Regions from separate parts of the Pseudoalteromonas sp. TAP-3C genome, predicted to be linked through region 2. Evidence: riboswitches for the same ligand, from Rfam matches in the RefSeq annotation. Region 2 holds a riboswitch; the other holds the start of a gene.
What was found. A riboswitch is a leader RNA that binds a small molecule or an ion and turns the genes downstream of it on or off. The one in region 2 is predicted to bind lysine.

Region 1 (8,288 bases), 1.2 Mb from region 2:
GCGTGTAAGGAATACCTAAACCACCGCCTAAGTCGAGTACTTTTAAGTGAATAGCTAAATCGCTAGCAAGTTGTTGCAGTGGTGCAACCATTTGTGACCAAAGCTCGGCGAGCTTGTCACTACTGAGCATATTACCCCACTGGAAAATATGCAGGCCGTCAAAGCTAAGTGCTTTGTAGTCGCTAGTATTTAGCGTTTGCCATTCGTCACAGCCTAAACCAAAGGGGGTAAGACTATCGCCACCAAGGGGGTTTTTTTCACCTTCAGGCCAGCGTAGTTGTACACGTAGCAGCACTTGCAGTTGGCATTGTTGAGCAATGGCTTGCTCATTCAGCCAACGTACTTGATTGAGGCTTTCGGCAACAAAAATACGCACGCCACGCGCAATAAAGTGTTTAATTTGTTTAGGGCTCTTTGCAGGCCCCGTATTGAGCACGCGCTCGCTGTTAATGCCTTGCGCAAGTACTTGTTCAAGTTCGCCTTTGCTTGCCACGTCAAAATTAAAACCTGCGTTATCTAAGCGTTGAATCACTTTAGATAATGGGTTAGCTTTTACGGCATACCACAGTTTTACCTCAGTTTGCGTCACTAAACGCGCTAAATGTGCGTTTAATGTATCAAGGTCGTAAACAAAAAATGGCGTATCAAGTTTAGTTGATAGCTCAGTGATGGCGTTTTTAACATGCGTGCTCAAAAAGCTCATTAACGTAAAACCTCTTCAAGTAGTAATGAGGCATCACTTTGTTCATCGCGGTATTTAACGATTAATGCACATGACATGCTTAAACCTTGCTCGCGAGCCCATGCGTTAGATGCCGGACGAGAACCAGGAATAACAATCGCGTATTCTGGAATTGGCTCGCCTTTATCTAGTTGACGCTCATTGACGCAATCGTATACAGGAATGGTTGCTGATAAACGTACGCCTGGGGCAAGTACGGCACCTTTTTTTACCACTACGCCTTCGACAATCACACAGCCTGCACCGATGAATGCATCATCTTCTACTACCACTGGGCTTGCACCTATTGGTTCAAGTACACCGCCTAGTTGTACCGCAGCACTTAAATGCACGTTTTTGCCCACTTGAGCACACGAACCTACAAGTACATGGCTATCTACCATAGTGCCTTCGTCAATAAATGCGCCAATGTTTACATAGGCAGGCGGCATAATAATAGTCCCTTTGGCAACATGTGCCCCCCGGCGCACACTTGAGCCACCGGGCACCATACGGACACCCTTTTCAACGGTAAACTCTTGTGGTGCCAAGTTGTGCTTATCAACAAAACCACCTGGAAATTCAGTATTGGTGCCGTTTTTAAACGCTTCTAAAATACCTTGTTTTACGGCAACGTTTGCATGCCATTGGCCGCTTTTGTCTTGTGTTGCTGCGCGTACTGCGCCCGATTCTAAATTATTTAATAGTGCTAACCAGCTCATTATAAAAACCTGTGTTTAATGCCAAGATAAAATGGTGTTGTTTGCGTTGTTAATACAATCAGTTTGCGTTAACTCAAGGTGCGTTAAAGGTGGCCGCAAATACGGGCTGTTAATTCGCCCTTGTAAATACATCAATACTTTAACGGGGATAGGGTTTGCCACGGCAAACAAGCTTTGAATGGCTTGTGACCAGTCGGCAAATAAATTGGGGTGCTGGCCACTGAGGCTACGTTTTACAAACTCGTGGGTTTGTACAGGCCACGCATTCGCAGCCACAGACACTAAACCTTTTGCGCCAGCTTGGGCAAAGTATGGCATTAGCGCGTCATCGCCACTAAAAATAGCAAGCGCTGGGGCTGCATTTCTAAAGCCTTCAAACTTGGCAATGTCGCCACTGGCTTCTTTAAGCGCCCATAAGTTTTTATGATCTTTTAAGTTGCTAATAACGGCTGGTGGAATATCAACCGCACTTCGCCCTGGTACGTTATAAAGCATACAAGGGTGCTTACTGGCATTAAGCAAGCTTTCAAACCAGTGGGTTTGGCCAACTACGCCTGGCTTGGCGTATAGGGGAGAGCCCAGCAAATAACCGTGAATAGGTAATTGGTTGCAGTATTCAACCCAAGCTATCTGCTGTTTGAGGTTCATGCCGCCAACGGCAACCATTAAGGGGACGGTTGGTGCCAATTGGCAAACATGTTCAACAATCGCTTGTTGCTCTTTGAGGGTAAGGGCTAAGCCTTCACCTGTGCTACCTAGTAACAAAATACCATTATTGGCCGCTTCTTGTTCAGCTACTAGGGTATTTAATGCTGCGTAATCAACGAGGCCATCTTGATCAAATGGGGTGATCAGCGCAGTCCACAATGGATAGTCGTTTAAATTGAAGTTATTGATCATCTCTCACGAACTTATAAGTAATTCGAAGAGTTAAGGCATTGTATGAATACAGCCGCATTAACATCGTTCGAATGAATAATTCGAAGAGCGAATGGGCTTAAATAACAGGGCGCATGGCCTTATTATACTAAGACCAGAAGCTCTCCACCAAATATGTTATTGGTGACAGTCGCTAGGATTCAACCTAGTCGCCCGAAGTAACCTTTCACAAAAAGTATTACCTCTCGGCGTTAATTCCCCTTACGTATGCTCAATGGAGTTTGTGCTCCTAACATACGCTACCTGAATAACGCACCTCTTCCAGCCCTTTGCACTTGCTGTTGAAAAACCAATTAGCAAATACAATGTAATAGGGTAAGTAAGGCGATTAAACCACTTTAGCCGTCTAGGTGTCAAGTGACTAAATACAGGTTAATTCATCTTAATTGACAGCTGTTACGTATTGGCTGCTTTTCTCGTACACTAGTACTATGGTCGAAGTAAGGCATTAAGCAGATGGAAAAATTTAGCGATATTTATAAGCGAGCAGTAGAGCGAAAGGGCTCTGAAAAAATGCTTAAGTTATTACTTGCAAAACCCTTATCAACACAGCAACTCATTGCACTAAGTGATGATGATTGGTTAGAAGAATTTACTCGCAAGGTATTTCAAAGTGGTTTTTATTGGTCGGTGATTAATAGTAAATGGAGTGGCTTTAGAGAGGTTTTTTGGGACTTTAATGTTGAAAAATTACTGATGATGCCACCGGATATGCTTGAGCAAAAAGCCAGTGATGAGCGGATTGTACGTAATTTTAAAAAAGTAAAAACCATTACTGAAAATGCCTACATGATCCATGAAATTGCACAGCAGCATGGCAGTTTTAGTCAGTTTATTGCTAGTTGGCCAAGCGAGGATATTATTGGCTTGTGGGCGTATTTAAAAAAACATGGCGCGCGTTTAGGGGGGAATACGGGCCCGTATACTCTGCGTGCCTTAGGGAAAGATACTTTTTTACTTTCTCGAGATGTAGAAGGTTATTTACGTGCACACAAAATTATTGATGGTGGGTTGCAAACTAAAAAATCATTGAGCGCAGCACAAGCTTTTTTTAATCAACTACAGCAGCAAAGTGGCTTAAGTATGCAAGAGCTAAGCTTAATTGTTGCTTATGGTGTAGGCGACAATCGAGTGGGAATAAGCCAACAACAATAGGATTAATGATGAAATTAATGCCAAGGTATACCGACATTGGTGAGGGTTTTGCCCTTGTTGATCATCCGGCCAAAGTGGCAGCGCCACAATTATTGTTATGGAACGATCGCTTAGCAGAGCAATTTAATATACAGGTCAGTAGCGAGTCATGCGCAAACATATTCAGTGGCAATGAAATCCAAGCTATTCCTGCCGTTGCGCTGGGGTATTCTGGTCACCAGTTTGGGCATTTTTCTCCTCGTTTAGGCGATGGCAGGGCGCACTTGTTAGGCGCTATTAGCGATGATAAAAACCAGCTTTGGGATATTCAATTAAAAGGTGCTGGCGCTACGCCATTCTCACGTGGTGGAGATGGCCGCTGTGCGTTAGGCCCTGCCATTCGTGAGTACGTAATGAGTGAGGCAATGCATGCGCTTGGCATACCTACAACCCGTTGTTTGGCTGTGGTGGGCAGTGGCGAAACGGTTTATCGTAACCCGCCACAACCAGGCGCTATTGTAACGCGACTCGCAAGCAGTCATATACGGGTGGGCTCGTTTCAATATTTAGCCACCCAAGGTGATGTTGCTAGCTTAAAAAACTTGGCCGACTCAGCCATTCAAAGACACTATCCTGAGATTAATAGTACGGGCGCTCAGCGTTATTTAAATTTTTTAGCCGCAGTGATTAACAGCCAAGTTAAATTAGTTGTGAGTTGGATGAGGGTGGGTTTTATTCATGGCGTTATGAACACGGATAACACCCTTGTTAGTGGTGAAACCATAGACTATGGCCCATGTGCGATGATGAATCAGTTTGATTTTGATACCGTGTTCAGCTCTATTGATAAACAAGGGCGTTACGCGTTTGGTAATCAGCCAAATATGGCTAGTTGGAACTGCGCACGTTTAGCCGAAAGCTTAATGCCTTTAATAAGTGACGATGATGAGCAAGCGGTGGCAATGATGACCCCTTTAATTGCAGATTTTTCAACGCAATTTGATCAACAATTTAGCGCTATGTGGGCGCAAAAGTTAGGGTTAACAGTCGCGCATGAGAAAAATAATGAGTTGGTGGGGGAGTTGTTAGGGTTATTGAAAAAGCACCAGCTTGATTACACTAATACGTTTAATACCTTAACCGAGTCGTTAAATGGACAAGCTGAAATACCATCAGTCCTTAGTGAGTGGGTTAAACTGTGGCAAATATACACAGGTGAGCATAGCTATCAGATGATGCGACAAGCAAATCCGAGTGTTATTCCACGTAATCATCTTATCGAAGACATTATTACTCAGTATATTACTCAGGGCAGTAGTGAGCTGCTAGCGCGCTTTAGTAAAGTGATGGCGACACCTTACATGAGCAGTGTGGAAGCTAAAGAGTTTCAAAAGCCCCCAGAAGATGATAAAAATTACCGTACATTTTGTGGTACTTGAGTATTTTTTTTATGTGTTAAAGTAAATATGAAGGATCATTTTTACTATGGCAGTGTTTATCTATAGGGCAAACTATAAACGGGTGCTATCATCATGTTTATAAAGGCTGGCGTTCGAATGGTTTGAAAACGATTATTTGCCATTTGCACTGTTATTTGCAAAACGGTATACAGTTAAACCGTTTAAGTTTATTTAAAATATTGAAAAATATATTCTACGTTAAGTATTGATTAACAAATGCTTTGGTATTGTATAAAGAATAGGTAGAGCTAAAACTTAATTAGCTACATTTTTAGTTGTTAAACTGGGAAGAAAACAATGAAATTAAAATCACTTACAATTGCCATCGCGTTAGCTGCAACTAGCGCATCATCATTCGCTGCTGAAAAAGAAGGTTTTTACATCGGTGCGTTTGGTGACTACTATGACGCTTCATGGAAAAACATGCGTGAGCAAGCAGGTCTTGACGTTAACGAATCAACAGGTTGGGGCGCAGAGCTTGGTTACCGCTTTAACGATTACTGGAGTGCGCGTTTAGAATACGCTGATATGGACTTTAATGCACACGACAAAGTACTTAATAATCGCAACAATATCGACGGCGAGCGTTACGGTATTGATGCACTTTACCACTTTGGTGGCGGTCCTTTTTACGGTTTATTTGGCCTAAAAGAGATTGATGTTGTAGATGAAAATACATTTGCTAATGCTGGTGTAGGTTACCGTCATTTTATCACTGACGGGTTATTTGTGAATGCTGAAACCAGTGTTTACCAAGGTCTTGATAAAGGCTATACCGATGTAGGCGCTAAATTAGGTATAAACTACTTTTTTGGTCAAAACACCGCACCGGCAGCCGCTGTTGAGCCTGCACCAGAGCCTGTAGTAGCCGCCACACCAATGGATAGCGATAACGACGGTATTTACGATGGTGACGACAAATGTGCTAATACGCCAATGACAGATGCCGTTGATAGCTTAGGCTGTACTGTATATGAAGAGAAAGAAGTGACCGTTAACTTATTAGTTACTTTCCCTTTTGATACTGCTGAAGTACCGAATAGATATTTTAATGACATCGCTCAAGTTGCTCAGTTTATGAAAGAATATACTGATGCAACGGTTGTATTAGAAGGCCATGCTTCTGCATCGGGTGATGCAAAGTACAATATGGCGTTATCTAAAAAACGCGCAGAAGATGTTGCTAAAGAGCTTATCAAAGATGGTATTGCACAAAACCGTATTTCTACAAAAGGATATGGGGAAGAGCGTTTGAAAAATCCTGCAAATACAGCACAAGCAAATGCAGAAAATCGTCGTGTAGAAGCACAGATCACATCTGTTCAAAAAGTAGCAGTTAAGCGTTAATATTTTTTAAATTTATTAAAAACCCAGCTTCAGCTGGGTTTTTTTATGTCTAATAAATAGTAATGATTCGCAGTTAATTGGTATTCATATGAATGGTGTTTTACTTAACAGTTATTCATATTATTTATAATGAGTATAATGTTTTGCTTGACTGGATGGATTTTCATCTATATTTAAAAGCTTTATAATCGATAGTCTTTCAGGTCACCAAGAGGGTAATATTGTGCTACAAGAATATCGTAAACACGTAGAAGAGCGTGCCACATTAGGTATTGTACCCGCGCCATTAGATGCTCAGCAAACGGCTGATCTTATTGAGTTAATTAAAAATCCACCGGCAGGTGAAGAAGAATTCATACTAGAACTACTCATTAACCGTGTACCAGCAGGTGTTGATGATGCAGCATATATTAAGGCCGGCTTTTTAGCCGCTGTTGCAAAAGGTGAAACTGTTTCTCCATTGATATCAAAAGAAAAAGCTGCTGAATTACTGGGTACTATGCTGGGTGGTTATAATATTGCTCCCATGATTGAACTACTTGATAACGAAGCGTTAGCGCCAATTGTAGTAACAGGCCTTGCAAACACCTTATTAATGTTTGATGCGTTTTATGATGTAGAAGAAAAAGCCAAAGCCGGTAATGCATACGCTAAACAAATTATAGAGTCTTGGGCTGATGCGCAGTGGTTTACTAGTAAGCCCAAAGTGGCTGAAAAAATCTCCGTTACTGTGTTTAAAGTAACGGGCGAGACTAATACTGATGACCTATCACCTGCCCCCGATGCATGGTCACGCCCTGATATTCCTCTTCACGCGTTAGCCATGCTTAAAACTGAGCGCGATGGTATTCATCCTGACAAAAACGGTGAAGTAGGTCCAATCACTCAGCTTGAACAATTAAAAACCAAAGGCTTACCACTGGCTTATGTTGGTGATGTTGTCGGTACCGGTTCTTCGCGTAAATCGGCCACTAATTCTGTGCTTTGGTTTATGGGCAAGGATATCCCGTTTGTACCAAACAAGCGTGTTGGTGGAGTATGTTTAGGTAATAAAATTGCGCCTATTTTCTTCAATACCATGGAGGATTCAGGTGCATTACCAATTGAATTAAATGTTGATGAGTTCAATATGGGCGACCAAATTGATATCTACCCTTATGAAGGTGTGGTTAAGCGTCACGGTACCAATAAGGTGATCTCAACATTTGCACTTAAATCAGACGTAATTCTTGATGAAGTGCGTGCAGGTGGTCGTATTCCGCTGATCATTGGTCGTGGTCTTACAGATAAAGCACGTACCTCACTAGGTTTAGGTGCTAGTGACGTATTTAAAGTACCCGCAGTGACTGAAGTGACTGATAAAGGGTTTACATTAGCGCAAAAAATGGTGGGTAGAGCATGTAATGTTGCCGGTATTCGCTCAGGCCAATACTGTGAGCCTAAAATGACCACTGTTGGCTCGCAAGATACGACAGGGCCGATGACTCGCGATGAGCTTAAAGACTTAGCCTGTTTAGGTTTTTCAGCTGATTTAACCATGCAGTCTTTCTGTCATACATCGGCTTACCCTAAACCGATTGATGTTAATACGCATCACACGCTGCCTGATTTCATCATGAACCGCGGTGGTGTATCACTACGCCCAGGGGATGGTGTTATTCACTCATGGTTAAACCGGATGTTGTTACCCGATACCGTAGGTACGGGGGAGATTCTCATACTCGTTTCCCATTAGGTATTTCATTCCCAGCAGGCTCAGGTGCGGTAGCGTTTGCAGCAGCAACCGGTGTTATGCCACTTGATATGCCTGAGTCAATTTTGGTGCGTTTTAAAGGTCAAATGCAACCAGGTATTACACTACGTGATCTTGTGCATGCAATCCCTTACTTCGGTATTAAAGAAGGCTTATTAACGGTTGAGAAAAAAGGTAAAATTAATGAATTTTCTGGTCGTATATTAGAAATT
Region 2 (8,288 bases):
CTGTAAGTAGGGCGTTTAACTCTTGCGCTTTAAGCTCTATCGGATTGTAACCTTGCTGCTTTAAGTGATTAAACAGCTTAGTAAACTTAATAATGGTATTGCCTTGGGTGTACTGGGCTAAATCAAGTTTGCCTTGATAGCAAAAATATTGGTGTGCATAACCGGCAATTTTACCTAAGCCTGCCACGCCAATCACCACTGAGCCATGAGGTAAGTCGGCTTGTAATAAAATGTAGGATTGATCGGATGAAAAATAAAACTTACGGGTTTCATCTAAATCGTGGCCATCCCATTCGGTTAGGCGTAAATCGTTAATCAGCGGAAATTGCAGCGCATTAATTACCGAGCTTTTACCGGTGTTGTTAGGCGCACAAATGGAGCTACTTTTATCCAGTGGGATCACACATTTTGCATAGCCTGCGGTATTGAGTAGGGCGAGTTTACTCAGTCCGTATAAGTTTTTCATTGCTCGTCCTCACTAATAAAGGTTTCTTCATTTACTTCCATTAACGCATCAATATAGCGATGAATTGGCGCCTGCAGCATAAAGCCGCTTTCCACTTCGCGGGCAAGGCCCAAACGCACCATGCGTAAATACACATCTTTGCGTAAATCAGAGCCTGAAAATATTTCAAGCTGATCGAACAAGTGTTTATTAAGTTGTACCAAGGTTTGCATTAACTCTAAATCGTTTGGTTCATCAAATAATGCACGCATTGGGTCTTTACCGGTGTTGGCAAAATGTTCAATTAAAATATAAACGGTGAGCGCTATCGCGCGCGATATTTTGCCCATATTAGGGGTGCTTTCATCGCTGGCAAAATAATAAAAGCCACGGCTATCGTGTTTTAGCTCATGACCTAATGCGCTAAACAAAGCGCTGTAGGCGTCTATTTGTTGGTCAAGCTCTTGCCACATTACGGTGTCTTGTTCGCAGATGTGGTAACCGGCGACTAATTTTTTATTTATAGCTTGTAAGTGAGAGAGCTCATTTAAATTTATCTGTGTCATGGTCATTACTCGTGCTCGGCTTTATTGGCCTGAGGCTCAAAATTAAAGGGATATAGCGAAAAGTGTTGGCCTGCAATAGTAACGCGTGCTTTTTTATCGCTTTGACTAATGTGTAGAGTATTGTCGCTCACTAGTTTTTGATATAGGAACAGCATTTCGTCGGCTTCAAGTTCTGGGTAGCTTTCATCTAAAAATTGCAGCAAAGGCTGTGGTTTTTGTCGCTGTTTTTTAAAGCGCTTGGTAAATTGTGCTTTCACATCGTGATAATCAGGAATGTTTGGCGTGACAAACGCAGGCACATCATTTTGCTCTGGCAGCTGATATTCGTGGTGTTCAAACTCAGCCAGGCTTGCCATATAAGCAACAATATGGCGCTGTTGCCCAAGCGAATACTTTTGTGCATCGCTTACAAAATGTGGCTGTACGGCGCTGAGCATATTATCCACGCCATTTTTACGTATTAGCCCTAATACTTTTGCGGCTTGGCGGGTAATGAGGTTATTGCGACGCAGCTCTTCACGCAGTGGCATTAGCATATCGGCACTTTTACGTAAACTTATCCGGCCAACTAGGTGCATTTCTAGAATACGGGTACGCAATTGCTCAAGCATGCGTTTATCGCTGTATGCTTTACCTGAGCGTTCAATATGCTCTATTTGGCTGCTAATCTGTTGCTCAATAAGGGTAAAACAAGCATGAAAATCGCCTCGAATATCCACCATTTCCAGCATGGGTTCTATGTATTCATCAAACGCTTCTATAACAGCTTTATAACGCTTTTGTAGCGATTGCACTGCATTATTAGATTTGGCTTGTTCAACAATATTTAAAATGGCGTTTTCGTTGTGTAAAAACAGTTTAATTATTTTACGCACCCGGTCATCCATAATGCGACTAAAGCGGCGTAAATCATCAAAATCCTCTATTTCACCTGCGTTTAAAAGGCGATTCCCTAAGCGAGCTAAATCTTCAACCAATACGCTAATTTCTTGTGCTAAGCCTAAGTGTTCTTCTTGCAGCAAAAAAATGGCAAAATCGGCGATGGCGCGGTTTATTTCAAGTTGTGATGATTTAGCCAAGGGAATAATAATGTCTTGATTTAATAACCGATTAGTTTCTTTATAAATACGCTCATTGTTCCACGTGGGTTGTTTTTGTTTAATGGCATTTTGAAGATCTTTAATACTAAAGTCGGCCATTTTAAAGCGTTTAAATAATAGCTCTAGCACGCCCCAATGCTCGTTGAGGGTATTAAGTCGCTTTTTAGCTGGGATCATAAGACGTACAACTTCCTAGTATTTGTTATTTTATATATCTAAAAGGTGTATGGTATTCGTTTTTACCGCGATTTAATAATAGTTTTTATATCCTCTTGGTGATAGGATCCGCGCCGAATATGGGCGCACAGAGTTTGTGGGTATATTTTTATCCGTTTTCAATTTTTTACTTAACCTCGAAGGTTGTTTAATATCATGGTTTCCTCAATTATTTTAACGCTGATAGCGGTTGCTTTTTTGCTTATCGTTATCGAGGATGTGATTCACGTAAACAAAGCAAAAACAACATTATTTTTTGGCACGCTTTGTTGGATTATCTCCTTTATTTTTCCTCTTAATGGGCAAAGCCCCGAAACAACGCAAACCCTCCTTGACCACAATATTTTAGAAATTGCTTCTTTATGGTTATTTTTAATGGCCGCAATGACCTTTGTTGCCTATTTAAACTCCAAAGGACTTATCGAAAATGTGGTAAATCGTATTATGCCAACCAGCATTAGTGAGCGAAAGCTGATGTTTTTGGTGGGGAGTTTTGCGTTTTTATTTTCCTCTATTTCCGACAACGTGACAGCCACATTGATTTCCTTGGCTGTTATTATGTCATTAAAGCTTGAAGCCAAAAAATTAGTTAAATACGCCACACTGATTGTTTTTGCGGTTAACTCTGGTGGTGTATCGCTGATCACCGGTGATGTCACCACGCTAATGATTTTCCTTGATGGCAAAGTTACCATTAGTCATTTATTACTGTTAATCATACCCGCTTTATTAAGTGTACTGTTATTAGCCACATTATTATCGATGGGTATGAACAAGCAGTTAACGTTTAAAAAAGCCAGTTTTAAACGTATCGAAAAAACGGATATTACTATCGCCATTATATTTTTGATGACGGTGATAGCAACCTTAACATTGAGTGTTTTATATAGCGTACCGCCTTTACTTACCTTTTTGCTGGGGTTATCGATTATGTTTTTAGTGGCGCAATTTTTAATGCGCAAAAAAGACATTAACAAAGATATGATCGACTTTATACGCGACATAGAATACGACACCTTATTGTTTTTCGTAGGGGTGTTATTGCTTGTGGGTGCGTTAAAAGAAGTGGGAGTACTGAGCCAATTTACTAACTTGTATACAGTAATGGCGCCCGAGTATGCAAACTACTTAATGGGTATTTTATCCGCAGGTGTTGATAACGTGCCACTGACGGCTGCGTTATTAAAAGCCGATATTGTAATGAGCCAACAGCATTGGTTGTCGTTTACGTATGCAACTGGTGTAGGTGGCTCTATGCTAATTATTGGTTCGGCGGCGGGTATTATAGCCATGAGTAAGGTAAAAGAGCTGACGTTTGCAAGTTACCTTCGTTTATCGTTGTATTTGTTAGTGTGTTACACCTTTGGTTATGTGGGCTCTTACCTAATGGGCAGTTTTATTTGATTTTATAGTAAAACGACTTGACAGCTAGACGTCTAAACGATAACTTTCAAAGCCGCACTTTTAGTGCGGTTTTGTTTTATTAGCCACAGGTTAATAAACCATTCAGAAGAGGTGCGATACTTAGGTACTTAATGTGAGGCAACGACAGCCTTCGACCATTAAGAAGGGAAGTACTCGCCGAGGAAAATAATGGGTCGTTACTATTGTTTTTCGGTTTATGGGGCTGAATCCTCAAAACTGTCACCAATTTAGGTGGAGAGCTTCTGGCAGTGGATTTTTCTTATCTTTATTTCCTGCCAAGTTCTTCTTGTTTTATTGCGGTTTGGATGCCGCCAAAGGAGACGAAATGACTAACCAATCAGTGCCACAAAGTTCACAGAGCACAAAATCAGATTACATTGTTGCCAAATTTGGTGGCACCAGCGTGGCCAATTTTGAGGCCATGAGCCGTTGTAGCGAAATTATTGTAAACGATAGCAGCGTTCGAATTGTTGCAGTAAGCGCCAGTGCTGGTGTAACTAATCACTTGGTGGCACTTTGCAAGGTGGATATTGAAGCCACCGAGCGCCAACTGCATATTGACGGTGTACTTGCGATTCAGCAGGCTATTTTAAATCATTTGGCATTAGATGATGACTTAGCCCTTGGCTTTAATCAAACGCTTGATGCATTTCAAACATTGGCGGCACAAACACTCAATACTGAGCAGCAACACGATGAGTTACTGAGCTTTGGTGAGCGCTTATCGTCGTACTTGTTTACGCAGGTATTGCGGTTAAAGGGTTTAAATGCAGCGCGTTTTGATGTTCGCCAAGTGTTAAAAACCGATAGTCAATTCGGTAAAGCAACACCTAATGTGGCCGCCACAGCGCAAGCCGCTAAAACACATTTAATTCCGCTGCTTGATGATAGCGTTATTGTGACCCAAGGGTTTATTGGCAGCGATGCAAACAATTTAACCACCACCCTTGGTCGAGGCGGCTCAGATTATAGCGCCGCACTGCTTGCTGAGGCTATTAACGCTAAAAGTGTGTATATTTGGACTGACGTAGTCGGTATTTTTAGCACCGATCCGCGTTTGTGTGTAAAAGCGACACCTATTGCCCGTTTAAGTTTTGATGAAGCGGCAGAAATGGCGACCTTTGGCGCTAAAGTGCTGCATCCAGCCACTATTTTGCCAGCTAGTCGCAGCCATATTAATGTATTTGTTGGCTCAAGCACAGAACCAGAACTTGGCGGTACGTGGATTGAGCGTGAAAAATCGCAGCTACCTAGTATTCGTGCGGTAACGCAACGTAAAAACCAAATATTATTAACCCTTAAAAGCCCAGAAATGCTATTAGCCAGTGGCTTTTTAGCCCGTATATTTACTATTTTAAGTGAATGTAATATTTCGGTTGATTTAGTTACTACCTCTGAAATTAGTGTAGCAATTACCCTTGATAATGCGCCGAATGCATCGCGCCCAGAGCTAGAACAAGCATGTTTAGATAAACTGGCTGAATTTTGCCATGTATCGGTTGAAAATAATTTAACACTGGTGGCGTTAATTGGCTCTGAAATTGTTTTGCGCCAGCATGAAATGAATTTAATGCAGGTATTGAGCGAGTTTAATATTCGCCTTATTTGTCATGGTGCAAGTAAACATAACCTATGCTTTTTAGTGGAGCAAAGCGAGTCAGATGCAGTGGTTCAAGCTATTCACAGCCGATTACTAGAGGGTCAGTGCGCTTCGTAAATCGTTAATAGTCATTATTGAGCACCGCCAGTCGGTGCTTTTTTTTGCCACAACGCTTATATCAAACATTTTATTGTGTACCCCTGCCAGTGTATTGCTGCTGGCTGTAAGCTGTGCGTTATTAAGTTCGTTAAACACATTAGGGCTTAATAGCTGAGCAATAGGGCGGCTGGTGGCTTTAGCCAGCGCTTCTTTTAACGTCCAAATCCTAAAAAAGTAATGTGCTTGAGTTGTTATATTATCGGTATCGGTTATTAAGCTCAATTCGGCTGGATGGTAAAAGTGTTTAGCGAGTTTATTAAAAGGGCGTTTTAAACTAATTTTTTCAATATCAAAACCAAATTGCGTTGATGCAACATTTAACGCTGCACCTATAAATCCATGAGAATGAGAAATACAGCAACTGATCACGTCAGTTGTATTGTTAATATGTAACTCTAGTTTACTATTATCAGGGTTAAATTCAGAGCTGATATCAGCCAGTTTTAGAGGGGCATAGCAAGTAAAAGCAGTTTTCACTAAATACTTTAGCACTAGCCGTGTAGCTAAATATTCTTGTTTAGCCTGTGGGGTCTTGCGCCGAGCAATAACATTGAGCTCAAAAGGGCTTAAATATTGGGGTAAATCAAATTCACTCACATTGAGGGTGGTTGCGTCAAGCATTACAATGCACTGATTATTATCTGCTTTAGCGTGCGTGACTGCTAGCTGGTTTTCGAAGTAAGTTGAATTCATCATTGCTCGTTAAAAATGACGACCGATTACATATTTATCACCCTAAGCTGGGTAGTTTGTGAGCGGTTGTTTGTTGTTATACGCGCTAAGGACATTTTTATTACTCAGTCGCTGTTAAATATGGTTTAATTCACATTCGTTAAAATAATAACAGATTTGTAAGTGTATGACACAAGTGCGTGATGGTTTTCAAAGTCGACTTGGTTTTGTATTGGCAGCAGCCGGTGCTGCGGTAGGGTTAGGTAATATATGGGGCTTTCCTACACAGGCTGCTAATCATGGTGGTGGCGCATTTTTATTGGTGTATTTTATTGTTATTTTTTTACTCGCATTACCTGCGTTATACACCGAACTGTATTTAGGCTTCAAAGCCCAAGCTAACCCAGTAAAAGCTCTTGGCCAAGCATGGCAAGATCATGCGCCTAAAGTGGGCGCTGCTGCAGGCTACATTGGCTTAGCTGGCGCAATAGTGATGCTAAGCTTTTATTCAATAGTGGCGGGTTGGATGCTTTCTTACGCCATAGAGCCTATAACGACCTTTTTAGGCTGGCAGCATTTAAGTGAATTTTTACATAGTGACTCTATGCTGCGTAATTTTATATTTACGCCGCTTATGCTTATTTTAACCGCCAGTATTATTTTAAAAGGGGTTAAATCAGGAATAGAAACCTGGTCGCGCCGTTTAATGCCGCTGTTACTGGTTTTACTGATTGGTTTAATTGTCTATATTGCAACGCTTGAAGGCGCAAGCGAAGGCTTTGCCGCTTATTTAGTGCCCGACTTTAGCAAAATACTTGACCCCGATTTAATTATTGCCGCAATGGGGCAGGCGTTCTTTTCGTTGTCGCTTGGGGTAGGCTGTATGATGATTTATGGCTCGTACTTAAAACCCGGAGCTAACTTACCAAAATTAACCGCAAGTGTTGCGCTACTTGATACCAGCGTGGCGTTTTTGGCGGGCTTATTAATAATTCCGGCTATTTATGTTGCCCAGTACAATGGCGTTGAAGTATTTAGCAACGGCAAACTAATCGGTGAAGGCCAGCTTATTTTTGCCATATTACCTGAGTTATTTGCCACTATGGGTGAGATTGGTTTATTGGTTGGTTTACTGTTTTTTGTGCTTATGTCGATTGCTTCAGTTACCTCAACTATTTCATCAACTGAGATTCCGGTCGCCTTTTTAGTAGAAAACCACAGTGTAGATAGAACCAAAGCAACATGGGCAGTCAGTGCTATTGTACTTATTTGTGCCAGTACTATTATTGTTAACTTTGATTGGCTATTTGGTTTGGTTATTATGGTATTTACCCAATACCAGTTGCCATTAATGGGACTGTTTTACTTTATAACGGTAGGTTGGTTATGGCAGCGCGGTAATAAGTTACACCAAGCAAGCTCTGGGGTGCACTATTGGTTTGCGCAGTACATTCGTTTTGTTTGCCCAGTACTAATGACATTGGTATTTGCTAATGTAGCGTTTGGTTGAAATTTAGCCGTCAGTTTTTTAGGTGTGAGTGGTAATACATCCAAGGAGGGATTATGAGCAGAGAAATTAAAATACCGATTTTGCCTGACTCGGTAGCAACAGCAAAAATTACTAACCTTTATGTTAATGAAGATCAACCAGTCTATTTAGACGATGTGTTATTTGATGTTGAGACTGAAAAAGTCGTTTTAGAAGTCATGGCCGACTGTAATGGCATTATTGAAAATATAACGATTGCCAATGGTGATCATGTTAATACTGAGCAAGTTGTGATGACTTTGCAGCAGCTTGCAGACAGCGAAATGCCAGCACGACCGACAGCTCAACAACCTCAACCGCGAGTAAACGGCTCAGAAAATGACGTTATTGTTTCTCCTTGGTTAAGTAAACTAAATAAAAGTTTTCTAGCATTCGGCGCTTTAGCTATCCTTTTTGTGCTGGGTAAATAGCTAACATGGTTAATTATGTAAACCACCCAATATATGGCAGCCAGCCAATTTCCTCTGGTAATAGTTATACAAAGCAAGAAATAGAAGATGCTCATTGGCGATATAAAAGTGTGCGTTATATTCCAGAAACAACAATCCCCGCAGTT

Region 1: another riboswitch for lysine. It lies ahead of dapA (4-hydroxy-tetrahydrodipicolinate synthase); the one in region 2 lies ahead of lysC (lysine-sensitive aspartokinase 3).

Annotation. Positions count from the first base shown of each region.
Region 1 is NZ_CM187618.1:71,032-79,319, forward strand. Features, by position in the region: gene AC6H44_RS00350 (PLP-dependent decarboxylase) at 1-703, opposite strand, end outside; gene AC6H44_RS00355 (2,3,4,5-tetrahydropyridine-2,6-dicarboxylate N-succinyltransferase) at 703-1,443, opposite strand; gene dapA (4-hydroxy-tetrahydrodipicolinate synthase) at 1,459-2,343, opposite strand; lysine riboswitch at 2,473-2,651, opposite strand; gene AC6H44_RS00365 (DNA-3-methyladenine glycosylase I) at 2,839-3,537, shown strand; gene AC6H44_RS00370 (protein adenylyltransferase SelO) at 3,546-4,955, shown strand; gene AC6H44_RS00375 (OmpA family protein) at 5,274-6,323, shown strand; partial or broken gene acnB (bifunctional aconitate hydratase 2/2-methylisocitrate dehydratase) at 6,547-8,288, shown strand, end outside.
Region 2 is NZ_CM187618.1:1,289,672-1,297,959, forward strand. Features, by position in the region: gene AC6H44_RS06110 (Mks condensin complex protein MksF) at 1-466, opposite strand, end outside; gene AC6H44_RS06115 (condensin complex protein MksE) at 463-1,011, opposite strand; gene AC6H44_RS06120 (MksB family condensin complex protein) at 1,017-2,288, opposite strand; gene nhaD (sodium:proton antiporter NhaD) at 2,484-3,731, shown strand; lysine riboswitch at 3,830-4,002, shown strand; gene lysC (lysine-sensitive aspartokinase 3) at 4,078-5,469, shown strand; gene AC6H44_RS06135 (4'-phosphopantetheinyl transferase family protein) at 5,446-6,204, opposite strand; gene AC6H44_RS06140 (sodium-dependent transporter) at 6,371-7,693, shown strand; gene AC6H44_RS06145 (biotin/lipoyl-containing protein) at 7,747-8,142, shown strand; gene AC6H44_RS06150 (hypothetical protein) at 8,148-8,288, shown strand, end outside.